One region of the Lysinibacillus sp. NPDC097868 genome, then DNA from elsewhere that is predicted to be linked to it. Evidence: riboswitches for the same ligand, from Rfam matches in the RefSeq annotation. Region 1 holds a riboswitch; the other holds the start of a gene.

Region 1 (6,331 bases):
TACTTATCAATGAGTAACATCGCTTAACCTTCCTTATGCTTGCCTCGCATATAACCTACGAAATAGCCAATAAAGCCAGCACCAATCGCGGCTTGTAATACGAATAATAAGCTTTCGATTTCACCACTTGGTGGCTCCCATAAGCTTTCAAACCATGGTTCATATTCTGCATTAATTTCACCGATTGCAGCTTCAGCTTCTCCGTCTGCACCACCGAATTCTGCACCTTTTTGTACGAAAAGAGGGATGATTGCTAGAAGTACAACGACAGCTAGTAGCAGTAAATTCTTTTTCATCCTAATGTGCCTCCTTTGCTGAGAAAACACGTAGTGCCTTTAATTCGCTCACATTGTATTTTTTTAAGAAATTCATAACGATAACTGTTAAAATCCCTTCACTAATTGCTAGAGGGATTTGCGTTAAAGCAAAAATACCTGCAAATTTTGTGAATGAAGCCATAAAGCCTCCTACTTCAGAAGGGAAAGCCAGTGCTAATTGAACTGAAGTGACAACATATGTACCTAAGTCCCCAAGCATCGCTGCAAAAAAGACAGCAATAGAGAATGATAGACCGATTTTTTGAGAACCTTTAAAAACAAAATACGCAATAATTGGTCCTACAATTGCCATAGAGAAAGCATTCGCACCTAAAGTGGTAATACCACCATGCGCTAAAAGTAATGATTGGAATAATAAAACGATTGTTCCAATCACACTCATGGCTAATGGTCCGAAAAGAACTGTACCAAGACCAACGCCAGTAGGATGTGAGCAACTTCCTGTTACTGATGGAATTTTCAGTGCCGATAGGACAAATGCAAATGCACCCGATAAGCCTAATATCATTTTCGTTTCAGGATTTTCATCAATTGTTTTCCGAATAGAACGTAATCCTAAAATAATAAATGGAATCGAAATGACCCACCAAAAAATTGCCCATTCAATCGGCAAAAATCCTTCCATGATATGCATAGCAAACGCTCGTTTTGGTACTAGTAAAAAAGCCACTAAGAAATAACTAAGTTTCCAAAAAGAAAATTTCAATACCTTTCCTCCTCAACAGTAAATTTCGAATGTAGCGTGCGCAATAAAAAAGCACTTCTCCGTTTCGGAAAAAGTGCATAGCTGAAAAAGCAAATAGAATTGTCATTTGCCAAGCCGCACACCTATCCTCGTAGGTTGAAACGATCACGATTTTCTCGGCAGGTCTCCTGGCTTTAGTTCAACATTTTATAGGCCTTCCCGTCCTATGGACAGTGACATTTTCTATAAAATTCCCTAGTACAGTGGCGGGACCGCGCCGGACTTGAACCGGCTTCCCTTTTAAGCGAAATGTATACACTTCGCACCGAAAAAAGATGAAGTTGTGAGTTTTCACGAAGAAGTGTAACATGTTTTTCCAATCAGAAGCTATCCTTTTTTTGTAAAAAGTTTTTTTAAAAAGAATAACAATCTAGAAAATTCAGATAAATGTAAGGAAAAATCGATCAATTTCAATGAAATATTTGTTGAAATTTTATTAAAAATCTAATAAATAAAAAAGAAATGTTGAAAAGTATAAAAATAATAGGCTATGATAGAAACAGTTTTATATTCGTTTTATTAACATTTCATTTCAAAATTTAAATATAAATCCATCATTAAGTGCTCGAAATACTTCGAGATAATAGGGAAATCGGTGTAAACCCGGTACAGCCCCCGCTACTGTAATAGCTGATGAAATCGCAATGCCACTGAAGACTTGGGAAGGCGCGAAAGTAAGAAGAAGCTTAAGTCAGGAAACCTGCTTAGTTGATGACATGCAAACTTTTCGGAGGGAGAAGTGAAGCGAGAGCGGATACGTATATATTCGTTTTTATTTTGGCTTCTATAAAACCTTTACTCTTCGATATCGAGTAAAGGTTTTTTCTTTTTCCTAAAAGAAGAATGAGGGGAGAAAAACAATGACAACTTGGAATTTAGAGGGCATGAAAACCCATCTTTTTATTTGTAATGGTAGTAGTTGCATGAAAAAAGAGGCTGAGGAAATTACGCTCGCAATTCGAGACGAAATAGAGAAATTAGCACTCGATAAGGAAATACATACGACAAGAACGCGTTGTAATGGCAGATGTAAAGATGCTTGTGTTGTGATCGCGTATCCACAGGGAAATTGGTATCGTGTACCAACAGTTGAGCATGGTAGAACACTTGTACAAGATTTAAACCATGATTCTTTACATAGTGAGCATGTTTTTACACTGACAGAAGGTACGTTGCAACGTACCCCGCAAACAACAGCCATTAAAGGCATCGACAAGGTGAAAGAGGGGTAAAAAATGGCGCAAAAAGGAAAGATTTTTGTTGTAGGCTTTGGACCTGGGGATTTCAAACATATTACGACACGTGCTGTAGAGGCATTGCAACAAAGTGAATTTATTATCGGTTATAAAACGTATGTGGAGCTCATTCAAGATTTAGTAAGTGCGAAGTCGATTGTTAGTACTGGTATGACTGAAGAAGTGTCACGAGCACAAGAAGCGGTACGTCAAGCGGAGGCCGGAAATATCGTTTCTGTTATTTCGAGTGGTGACTCAGGCGTATACGGGATGGCTGGACTTGTATATGAAGTACTAATTGAGCTTGGTTGGACGGAAGCGACTGGGGTTGAAGTCGAAATTGTACCAGGGATCTCTGCTATTAATTCGTGTGCAAGTTTGCTAGGCGCACCGATTATGCATGATTCTTGCACGATTAGTTTAAGTGATCATTTAACACCTTGGAATTTAATAGCAAAGCGTGTTGAAGCTGCGGCGATGGCTGATTTTGTAATTGCTTTATATAACCCAAAAAGTGGTCGCCGTACACGTCAGATTGTAGAAGCACAACGGATTTTACTAGAATATCGATCACCGGATACACCTGTAGGACTAGTGAAAAGTGCCTACCGAGATCGTCAGGAGATAACGATGACAACTTTAGCAGAGATGCTCGAGCATGATATCGGCATGTTAACTACAGTTATAATTGGAAATTCATCGACATTTTTCTATGACAATAAAATGATTACACCGCGTGGCTATCAGCGCAAATATACACTTGGAGAAGAAAAACAGCCTTTACGTCCACATCAGCGTTTAAGAGAAGAAAATGAACCGTGGGCAATGAACCAAGAAACAGGTACTGCACGCCATGACTTTGCTGCAGATCCAAACGCAGGACGTCTGAAAAGTAGTATAGCGATAGCACCTGCGCCTGTATTGGTACCAGAAAAATCATCTTTAGAAATGGCAGCAACTGCACTAGCCATGGTTAAAGGAACAACTGTCACAAAGGCAAGAACAAAGATAGTTCAGCAAAAAATGGAGTCGATTTTTGAACTAGCTGTTAGTCCTGGGGTAGCAAATAAATTTTTCACTCCTCAGCAAATGATGACGCTAGCTGAAGTTGTAGGAGAAGAAGGTACGATGGAATATACACCTGACCATCAAATTCATTTGAAAATCCCAACTACAGACCCAGATACAATTACAGAAAAATTGAGTGCAGTAGGCTTTTTACTTGCACCGATTGGAGATGTGCTGTCATTAAAGGCTTGTGATTTCTGTTATGGGGAGAAGGCAGATTCAATTCCATATGCAGAGGAAATTCAAGCAAAGCTAGGTGGGTTGTCGTTGCCAAAAACACTGAATATTGGCTTTAATGGCTGTGGCATGGCGTGTTATCGTGCAGTATTTGACGATATCGGCATCGTCTACCGGAAAAGTAAATTTGATGTTTTTATCGGTGCGAAACCAGTAGGTCGTACAGCACATGCGGCACAGCCGGTCGTAGAGGGACTAGAGCCAGAACAGCTTATTCCGCTTATTACAGACATTATTGAGGAATATAAGGCAAATGCACATCCAAATGAACGCTTATTTAAGTACTTCAAACGGGTGAAAAAAATATTGCATTTTACGTATCAAGATATGTCGTCAAAAATAAAAGTAGAGCCAGCTCCGTGCGGCGACTAGTGAGGAGATAAAAGATGAAAGCAATTTTATTTGTTGGCCATGGTAGCCGTTTAGCAGCAGGAAATGGCGAGGTACGAACGTTTATAGAGCAAATGACACCACGTATCGATGAAAGCTTTTTAGTAGAAACATGTTTTTTAGAGTTTGCCTCTCCAAACATTGAAGATGGTATAACGAACTGTGTGAAGAAGGGTGCTACTGAGGTCCATGTAATCCCAATTATTTTACTTCATGCTGGACATTCAAAACTGCACATTCCAGCAGAAATCGAACATGCACGTGAGCATTATCCAAATGTTACATTCACGTATGGGCAAACAATCGGTATTCATGATGAAATTTTTGCGATTTTAGAAGACCGCTTAGCAGAAATCGGCTTTAATACTGAGGAAGTGCAAAAGGATACTGCTATTTTATTAATTGCACGAGGTGGCAGTGACCCAGCAGCTAATGGGGATTTTTATAAAATTACACGTTTGTTATGGGAAAAATTAAACGTTCAGTATGTGGAAAGCGCATTTATGGGTGTGACTGATCCACGTGTTGAAGAAGGCATTGAACGCTGTGTCAAACTAGGTGCTAAAAAAATTATTATGCTGCCGTACTTTTTGTTCACTGGTATTTTAATGGAACGTATGAATGGCATGTGCAAGCAATTCAATGAGCAATATCCTGACTGTGATATTCAAATTGCCAACTATTTTGGCTACCATGAGCGTTTGCAAAATGTGTTATTAAACCGTATTGAGCAAGCTGTAAATGGTACATCAACAGGGATGCAGGATTTAGAAAACTATCGTGCTTACGCGGCGGTACATGGACATGCGCACCATCATCACCATCACGATGACGATCACGGGCATGACCATCACCATCACGACCATCATCATGATCATCACCATGACGAGGAGCTAGTAAAATGATTTTCATGTTAGCTGGTACGAGCGATGCAAGGAATCTTGCACTTGAATTACAGTCAGTAGGCTATGCTGTTACGGCAACCGTCGTTACAGATTCAGCCGCTTCAAGTCTTGCCGAGGTAGGTCTGCCACATTTAGTAGGGCGTCTAACAGCTGAGGAAATGGCAGCGATTATTAAAGAACGTGGTTACCGTATAGTTGTTGATGCCTCGCATCCATTTGCGGAGGAAGCTTCTAAAAATGCGATGGCAGCAGCTAAGAGTGCAGATGTTCCATATGTTCGTTATGAACGCGCAAATGAGCATTACGAACATCCACTTATTACAGTTGTAAAAGACTATGAGGAAGCAGCACAGTTAGCCGCAGTAAAACGAGGCATCATTATGCTAACAACTGGCAGTAAAACACTTGCAACGTTTACCAAAGTATTACATGGCTTAGAAAATACACGTGTTATCGCACGTATGCTTCCTCGTCTTGATAATATGGAAAAATGTGAAGCGCTTGGTGTGGCGCAACGAGATATCGTTGCCATCCAAGGTCCCTTTTCACAAGAATTAAATGAAGCATTATTTCGACAGTACAATGTCACATTGATGATTACAAAAGAAAGTGGCAAGGTCGGCTCTGTCGATGAAAAACTAGACGCAGCACTTGCTTGTGGCATTGAAACGATTTTAATTGCACGACCAAATATTCAATATGGCCAACAATACTCCTCATTTGAGGAAGTACTACAAGCTGTACAACACATACTTTAGGAGGCAATCCATATGGATTTCAAAACAGATTTTAAACCATTAACAGTAGACCCAGACAAAATTTATGATTATAGTTTCTCGATAATTGCAGAGGAAATGGGCGAACATGATTTTACAGAAGATGAGTGGAAAATTGTACGTCGTATTATTCATGCTTCTGCTGACTTCGAATTAGGACGTAGCGTCATTATTACACCAGGAGCAATTGAAGCAGGCATTAAGTCGATCCTTGCAGGTCGTCATGTCATTGCTGATGTACAAATGATTGAAAGTGGTTCAGGGAAAAAACGTTTCCAAAAGCATGGTGGGGATTTACACTGCTATATCGCAGATGAAGACGTTTCTATTGAAGCGAAAAAACAAAATACAACGCGTGCCATTATTTCGATGCAAAAGGCATCAAAATTACACGAAGGTGGCATTTATGCTATCGGAAATGCACCGACAGCCTTACTAGAGTTAATACGTTTAATTAAAGAAGGTTTAGCAAAACCAGACTTAATTATTGGTATGCCAGTAGGATTTGTGTCAGCAGCAGAGTCGAAAGAAGAGCTTTTAAAGCTAGAGGGGATTCCTTATATTACAAATGTTGGGCGTAAAGGCGGTAGTACAGTGACGGTTGCTGCTTTAAATGCGGTTTCATTATTAGCGGACG
Region 2 (6,331 bases), on a different contig from region 1:
ATTGTTTGAGTGACTGGCACTTATGTAGTTTTTGTGAATTGTTCAGATACATATGTTAAAGAAGGCTTGCCTGTCAGTGGATGTGTTTGAATATCGGCGTAAACTCCAAAAACATCTCGAAGTAGTTTAGGCGTTAACACTTCTTCTGGTGTACCGTAATGAACAATACTACCTTGTTGTAAAACATAGATTTGATCACAGTACATAGCTGCCATATTCAAATCGTGTAAGGCAGCGACAACAGTCAAATGCAATGTTTGAATTAAGTCCATTAATTGTAATTGATGCTGAATGTCTAAATGATTAGTAGGCTCATCTAAAATAAGCACTTGCGCCTGTTGTGCTAGTGCACGTGCAACCATCACTCTCTTTTTTTCTCCTCCAGAAAGAGAACTAAAGCTGCGCGTTTCTAAATGGGCAATACCCGTTTGAGACAATGCCTCTTTTACAATATTGAAGTCTTCCTTACCGTCCATTTCAAAAAGCTTCTTATGTGGCGTTCTTCCCATGCTCACCAAATCTTTGACTTTAAAATCGAATAACACAGGTGTTTCTTGACTAACAACGGCTAAATTTTTTGCAATTGCTCTACTTGATTGCTTAAAAATATCTTCCTCATTCAATAATACAGTTCCACTTTCGGGCTTTAATAACCGATACATATTTTTCAATAGTGTAGACTTTCCACTACCATTAGGACCAATTAAACCGACAAATTGCTTTTCCTTTATTTGAATGCTTACTTCTTTTAATATGCGCTGATCATGAATGGAGAATGATACATGCTTCGCCTCTAATGTCATAGCCTTTAATCTCCTTCACCAAATGAATAATTGTTACGGCGTAGTAGCCAAATGAAAAATGGACCGCCACAAAAGGCAGTAATGATGCCAATTGGCATTTCTTCTGGAGCTATTATCACGCGTGCAATCGCATCAGCCCAAACTAAGAAAATCCCTCCTAATAATGCGCTAATAGGGATGACATATTTATAATTAGACCCCACTATTAATCGCACGATATGTGGAATTATTAAACCAACAAACCCAATGGAGCCACTTACTGCAACAAGCACACCTGTTAGTAAAGATACGAGTAGTATCAATTGAATTCGAAATTGTTGAAGATTAACACCTAATGTGACCGCCGCTTCTTCGCCAAGTAGTAATAAATTTAAATTTCGATAATGAAGCCATAACAAACCAAAAACGATGAAAAAAATAATCGCTGGAATGAATAAATTACTCCATTTTGCGCCTGCAAGACTTCCAAGCATCCAATACATAACGGCTTTTATACCGCCCTCTTCCTTAGACATCATTAACATAAAATTTGAAGTAGCAGATAAGATAAACGATACTGCCATTCCTGCTAGCAACAAACGGAAAATAGATATACGCCCCCCTACACGTGACAAGAAAAATACCAACACAATTGCTATAAAGGAGCCTAGAAAAGCAGCTACTGAAAGGGCGTAGATACCTAAAAATGAAAAAGCACCTAAAATGATGACAGCCGTGGCACCAACTGTCGCACCTGAAGAAATACCTAAAATATATGGATCTGCAATTGAATTACGGACAAGTGCTTGCACAGCTGCTCCAGCAATAGCTAAGCCTGCTCCAACAATAGCTGCAAGCATGACACGTGGGACACGTATTTGCCATATAATAATTTCCTGTGAGCGGCTCCAATCATGCTCTATCGTATTTGAGAAAATAGGAATTTTCGAGAAAATAACCTTCCATACATGTAGTGGTGTAATTGACACTGAGCCAATCATTATAGCAACCGTCATTGAAGCAATCAGTACTAAAAGAAGGGTCAATGAAAATAACATAAATTTTTTATTCATTTGCTTATTAACTCCTTATCAATCTTGATAAATACGAAGCAATAAAAAAGGGTATTCTACGCACGAATGCATAGAAATACCCTAGGTTAAACAAAGTTGGAGAAGTATCCATCAATTGTCCGTAATTGCTTGCATCCTCGTGGGCATTACAGGTATAAACTAATTGGCAGGTCTCCTGGCTTCGATTCAACGTTACTATGATTGCCTTCCCATTCTAAAAACAGTGGCTACTACATCATAGAACTCCTCGTTACAGTTGCGGGACAGCGTCGGACTTACACCGACTTCCCTTTTAAGTGGCACTTGTTAACAAGCGTCACACCATTAGTTTCTGAAATTTTAAAATTATGACGATTCTATCATACATAATTATCGTAGTCTATAGCTCCTTACATCTAGGAATCAATCTTTCCTCTTTTCAACTTCATACCAATGGATTTTTGTACAAAACTTAATCCATAATTTCTGCACATTTACTTGTTACATTAAAACAATAAATGATAAGGAGGAAATGCATATGGTATTAAAAAGAAACTGGTTCCTAAGTTTAATGGCAGTAACGGCTTTACTAATATTATCAGCTTGCTCTAACGATACAGCGAAGTCGGTGCCTACTAATAGTGAAGCAATAGATCATAGTGCAGAAGCAGACCATGGAGAAGAGATGAATCATTCAAGCTCGGGTGAAGTTCCATCCACTTTAAAAACTGCTGAAAACCCTAAATTCCCTGTAGGCAGTACTGCTATTATTAAGGATGGACATATGGCAGGGATGGCAGGCGCCGAAGCAACGATTGTTGGGGCATATGATACAACTGCCTATATTATCTCCTATGAACCGACTACCGGTGGAAAGAAAATAGAAAATCATAAATGGGTAATACATGAGGAATTAATAGATCCAGGTGTTGCCCCATTGTCTCCAGGCACTGAAGTTAAAACAGATGCTACGCATATGAAAGGCATGGAAAATGCTACTGTTCGCATTGATGAAGCGGTACAAACGACTGTTTATATGATTGATTTCCCTTTAACAACAACTGGGGAAGAAATGAAAAATCATAAATGGGTTACAGAAAGCGAACTAGCGTCAAAATAAAAACAAAACAACCTCTAAGGTTTATTCCTTCAGAGGTTGTTACTAATTATTTGTCTATTGCTTTTTATCAGCTATCTTATGCCATTTATAGCCGATTCCCCACACTGTCTGTAAATAATCATCTACAGGAAAGCCACTTTTTCGCAGTTTTTCCCGTAAATTGCGGACATGCGAATCAATTGTTCGATCTTCAATTGTGACGTTATAGCCCCAAACTGAATTAATTAAATGTTCTCTTGAAAAAACTTTATTTTGATATTCAAGAAATAGCGCTATCATCGCAAACTCCTTTGGCGTTAAAAGAATAACCTCTTGTTGAAAAGACAATTCAACGGATTCTTTATTTAATCGTAGCCCTTCAAAAATAACTACGGGTTCCTCAGTTTTTGTTCTTCTTAAAACAGCATGTATACGTGCTACTAACTCTTCCTCGTCGAAAGGCTTTAAAATGTAGTCGTCTGCTCCCAAATTTAAGCCTTTTATAATATCAGCCTGTTCTGCTTTTGCTGTTAGCATAATTACCGGTACATTCCAATACTTTCTTATTTCCTGACAAGCTTGCCAACCATCCATATCTGGCATCATAATATCCAACAATACTAAATCTACATGATTCTCTTCTAAATAGTCTAAAGCATCTCTAACTGATGATATGGCTATGCAATGAAAAGAAGGTTCTAAATAAAGAGTTAGTAACTCTAACATTCTTGGTTCATCGTCAATTAATAATAATGTTTTCATTCGTTCCTACCCCTTAAATAATAATTCAAAAGTAGTCCCTTTGTTTTCTTCACTAACAACGGTTACTTCTCCTCCGTGTGCTTGGACAAGTTCTTTAACAATAGCAAGACCTAATCCCAATCCGCCATGTGCACGCGCTCGAGATTTTTCTACCCTATAAAAGCGTTCAAAAATATAAGGTAATTCCTTCTTTGGAATTCCCTTTCCAGTATCTTTAACAATGATTTTTATTAAGTTATTCTGCCTTTTTACTATTAAGAAAGTTGAATCTCCTGAGGAACAATAAGCCAAAGCATTATTTAACAGATTCAACATAATTTGTTCTAGCCTTACTGAATCTGCCCTTAATATTAATCCCTCTTCACATTCAACAAAAAAGTGAATCTGTTTTTCCTGAAAAGCAGGTCTTAGCTTCACCTCTATACTTGCCACTAACTCATCTAAATGAAGACATTCTTTGTTAATTACAAACGCGTTTTCATCCATTTTTGCTAAATCAAATAAGTCTTTAATTAACGTTGAGAGTCGATTCGTTTCTTCCATAATAATACCTAAATATTTTTGGCGATCCTGCTCCGTTAAATCTCGCTTGTAAAGAATATCTGTATAGCCTTTTATAAAGGTAATAGGTGTTCTTAGCTCGTGAGCGATACTTGCTAAAAATTCCTTTCTTTCCTCTCTTAAATGATTTAAATCATCGGATAACTGTTGAATGGCATTCGCAAGATCGCTTAATTCATCTTTGCCATTAGTGGAAAGGGCGACAGTAAAATCTCCTTTATTCATTTTCAACGTCGCTTCCTTCATAGCCATTAATGGTTGGGCTAATTTTCGAGATAACACAATAATGACGGCAATCGTCACCAATCCTGAAACGAGGCCGACAATTAGAAAATGTTTGTTTAATCGTTCCATTAACGCATGAATGGAATCTGTATTTTGAAACATAAACACATAGCCAATGGTCTTTTGCTGTTTTAGGATAGGACTAATCGTTGCAATATATTTTTCACCCTGCCAATTTTTCTCCAATACCTGACCACTATAAGGCACTCTACCCTTAAGCTTCTTTAAATAAGCATGTATTTCAGGGTGTGAAGATGAAGCGGCTAAAGTTGTTCCAGCATTATCTGTGATAACAACGTCTGTATTTTCTCTTGATTCCATTAATAATATATGTGATAACGTCTCCTCATCGAAATTTTGCTCTAAAATCGTTCGATGTGAATTACCAGTTGTCTGTAAGTTTATTAATTCTTCTTCAACACGCGAGTTAGTCAAAGAAACATGTAAAAAAAACATCATAAATGTTTCTATACAAAACAATGTAATAAAAAAGATTATTCCAAGCTTCAATGAAAGTTTTTTCATGCCTTAACCACCTATATTTCAAAATGATATCGTGAAAGTGTGAAGATTTTATGCAGAAGAAAAAGAGAGGTGCCAGGCACCCACACAATTCTGAAAACTGTAAGATGTTTATAACTAAGTAAAAATCCAAGTAGACTCCTGCGAGAACGCACGCAATGAAAGACACAACAGGCGGAGCGACAGCGACGGTTGTAGCTTACATCATGCCCGCGGAAAGCGTAGTGGATTTTTACGATTGAGGAGCTGCTATTATGCTAGAAATCTAAGAGAGGTGACAGGCACTCGTGATTTCCGTTGCGGGCGGCGACTCCCGCGGAAAGCGTCCGCCCGCAACGGAAATCAACCTCCATTTCAAAAAAATGCCAATAAGTATATCATATACTTATTGGCATTTTTTATTATTAAATATATTTTTTAACCCAGTCTAAGAAGTTTTCAATTACTGTATCAAGGAATTTCACAGTACCTTCATCTGTTAAACTGCCTTCAGCATCGAATTTTGTGTGTACAGCACCGATATATACATCATTACCGCTAAGTAATGGAGAATTAATTCCAGGTGAGAATAAAATATCACGTAAATGTAATTGCGCTTTAACAGTACCTAAATTACCCATTGATGCACCCATCATGAAGGATGGTTTGCCAACCATTACTTTGTCTACACGAGATAACCAGTCAATAGCGTTCACCATAACCCCTGGCACAGTTCCGTTATATTCTGGTGTTAACCAAAGTACCGCGTCAGCTGCTTTTACTTTTGCTTTAAAATCTAATACTGTTTGTGGGGCTTCATTTTCGATATCTTGATCATACATTGGTAAATCACGTAAGCTTAATACTTCTAGCTCAAGCTTTTCTGTATAACGTTTTTGTATAAATTTTGCTAATTGCATATTATAAGATTCTTTACGGATACTACCTACGATTGCTACTACTTTCATGTTGTTTCCTCCTAAATGGTTACTATCATTAATATTTGTTAAGCTTTTTTATTTTATACCGCCCTAATAATAGGTTGCAAATTCTTCAACTGGTTTACGATACCCACGTAAGCGGTGACTACTTTCCTTTTCCTTGCCAATTGTCATCATCAAGACAATCTCATGTGTTGCTGGTACATTCAATAATGTGCGCATTTGTTGTTGATCAAAGCCAATCATTGGACATGTATCCCAGCCTCGATTTTTTGCTGCTAACATAAAGAGCATAGCTGAAAGGGATGCGTTGCGAATCGCGTCCTCCTTCATAAACTCCTCACCACG

What was found. A riboswitch is a leader RNA that binds a small molecule or an ion and turns the genes downstream of it on or off. The one in region 1 is predicted to bind cobalamin.
Region 2: another riboswitch for cobalamin. It lies ahead of ACIQXJ_RS23390 (FecCD family ABC transporter permease); the one in region 1 lies ahead of ACIQXJ_RS05145 ((2Fe-2S) ferredoxin domain-containing protein).

What each region holds. Positions count from the first base shown of each region.
Region 1 covers NZ_JBIWBS010000001.1:1,077,753-1,084,083, forward strand. Annotated here, with positions in the region: gene cbiQ (cobalt ECF transporter T component CbiQ) at 1-20, opposite strand, end outside; gene ACIQXJ_RS05135 (energy-coupling factor ABC transporter substrate-binding protein) at 24-296, opposite strand; gene ACIQXJ_RS05140 (energy-coupling factor ABC transporter permease) at 298-1,044, opposite strand; cobalamin riboswitch at 1,185-1,368, opposite strand; cobalamin riboswitch at 1,626-1,805, shown strand; gene ACIQXJ_RS05145 ((2Fe-2S) ferredoxin domain-containing protein) at 1,944-2,315, shown strand; gene cobJ (precorrin-3B C(17)-methyltransferase) at 2,319-3,995, shown strand; gene ACIQXJ_RS05155 (sirohydrochlorin chelatase) at 4,010-4,918, shown strand; gene cobK (precorrin-6A reductase) at 4,915-5,676, shown strand; gene ACIQXJ_RS05165 (precorrin-8X methylmutase) at 5,689-6,331, shown strand, end outside.
Region 2 covers NZ_JBIWBS010000009.1:39,488-45,818, reverse strand. Annotated here, with positions in the region: gene ACIQXJ_RS23395 (ABC transporter ATP-binding protein) at 21-803, opposite strand; gene ACIQXJ_RS23390 (FecCD family ABC transporter permease) at 809-1,855, opposite strand; cobalamin riboswitch at 2,003-2,196, opposite strand; gene ACIQXJ_RS23385 (YdhK family protein) at 2,373-2,954, shown strand; gene ACIQXJ_RS23380 (response regulator transcription factor) at 3,009-3,695, opposite strand; gene ACIQXJ_RS23375 (sensor histidine kinase) at 3,702-5,066, opposite strand; gene ACIQXJ_RS23370 (NADPH-dependent FMN reductase) at 5,468-6,010, opposite strand; gene ACIQXJ_RS23365 (nitroreductase family protein) at 6,074-6,331, opposite strand, start outside.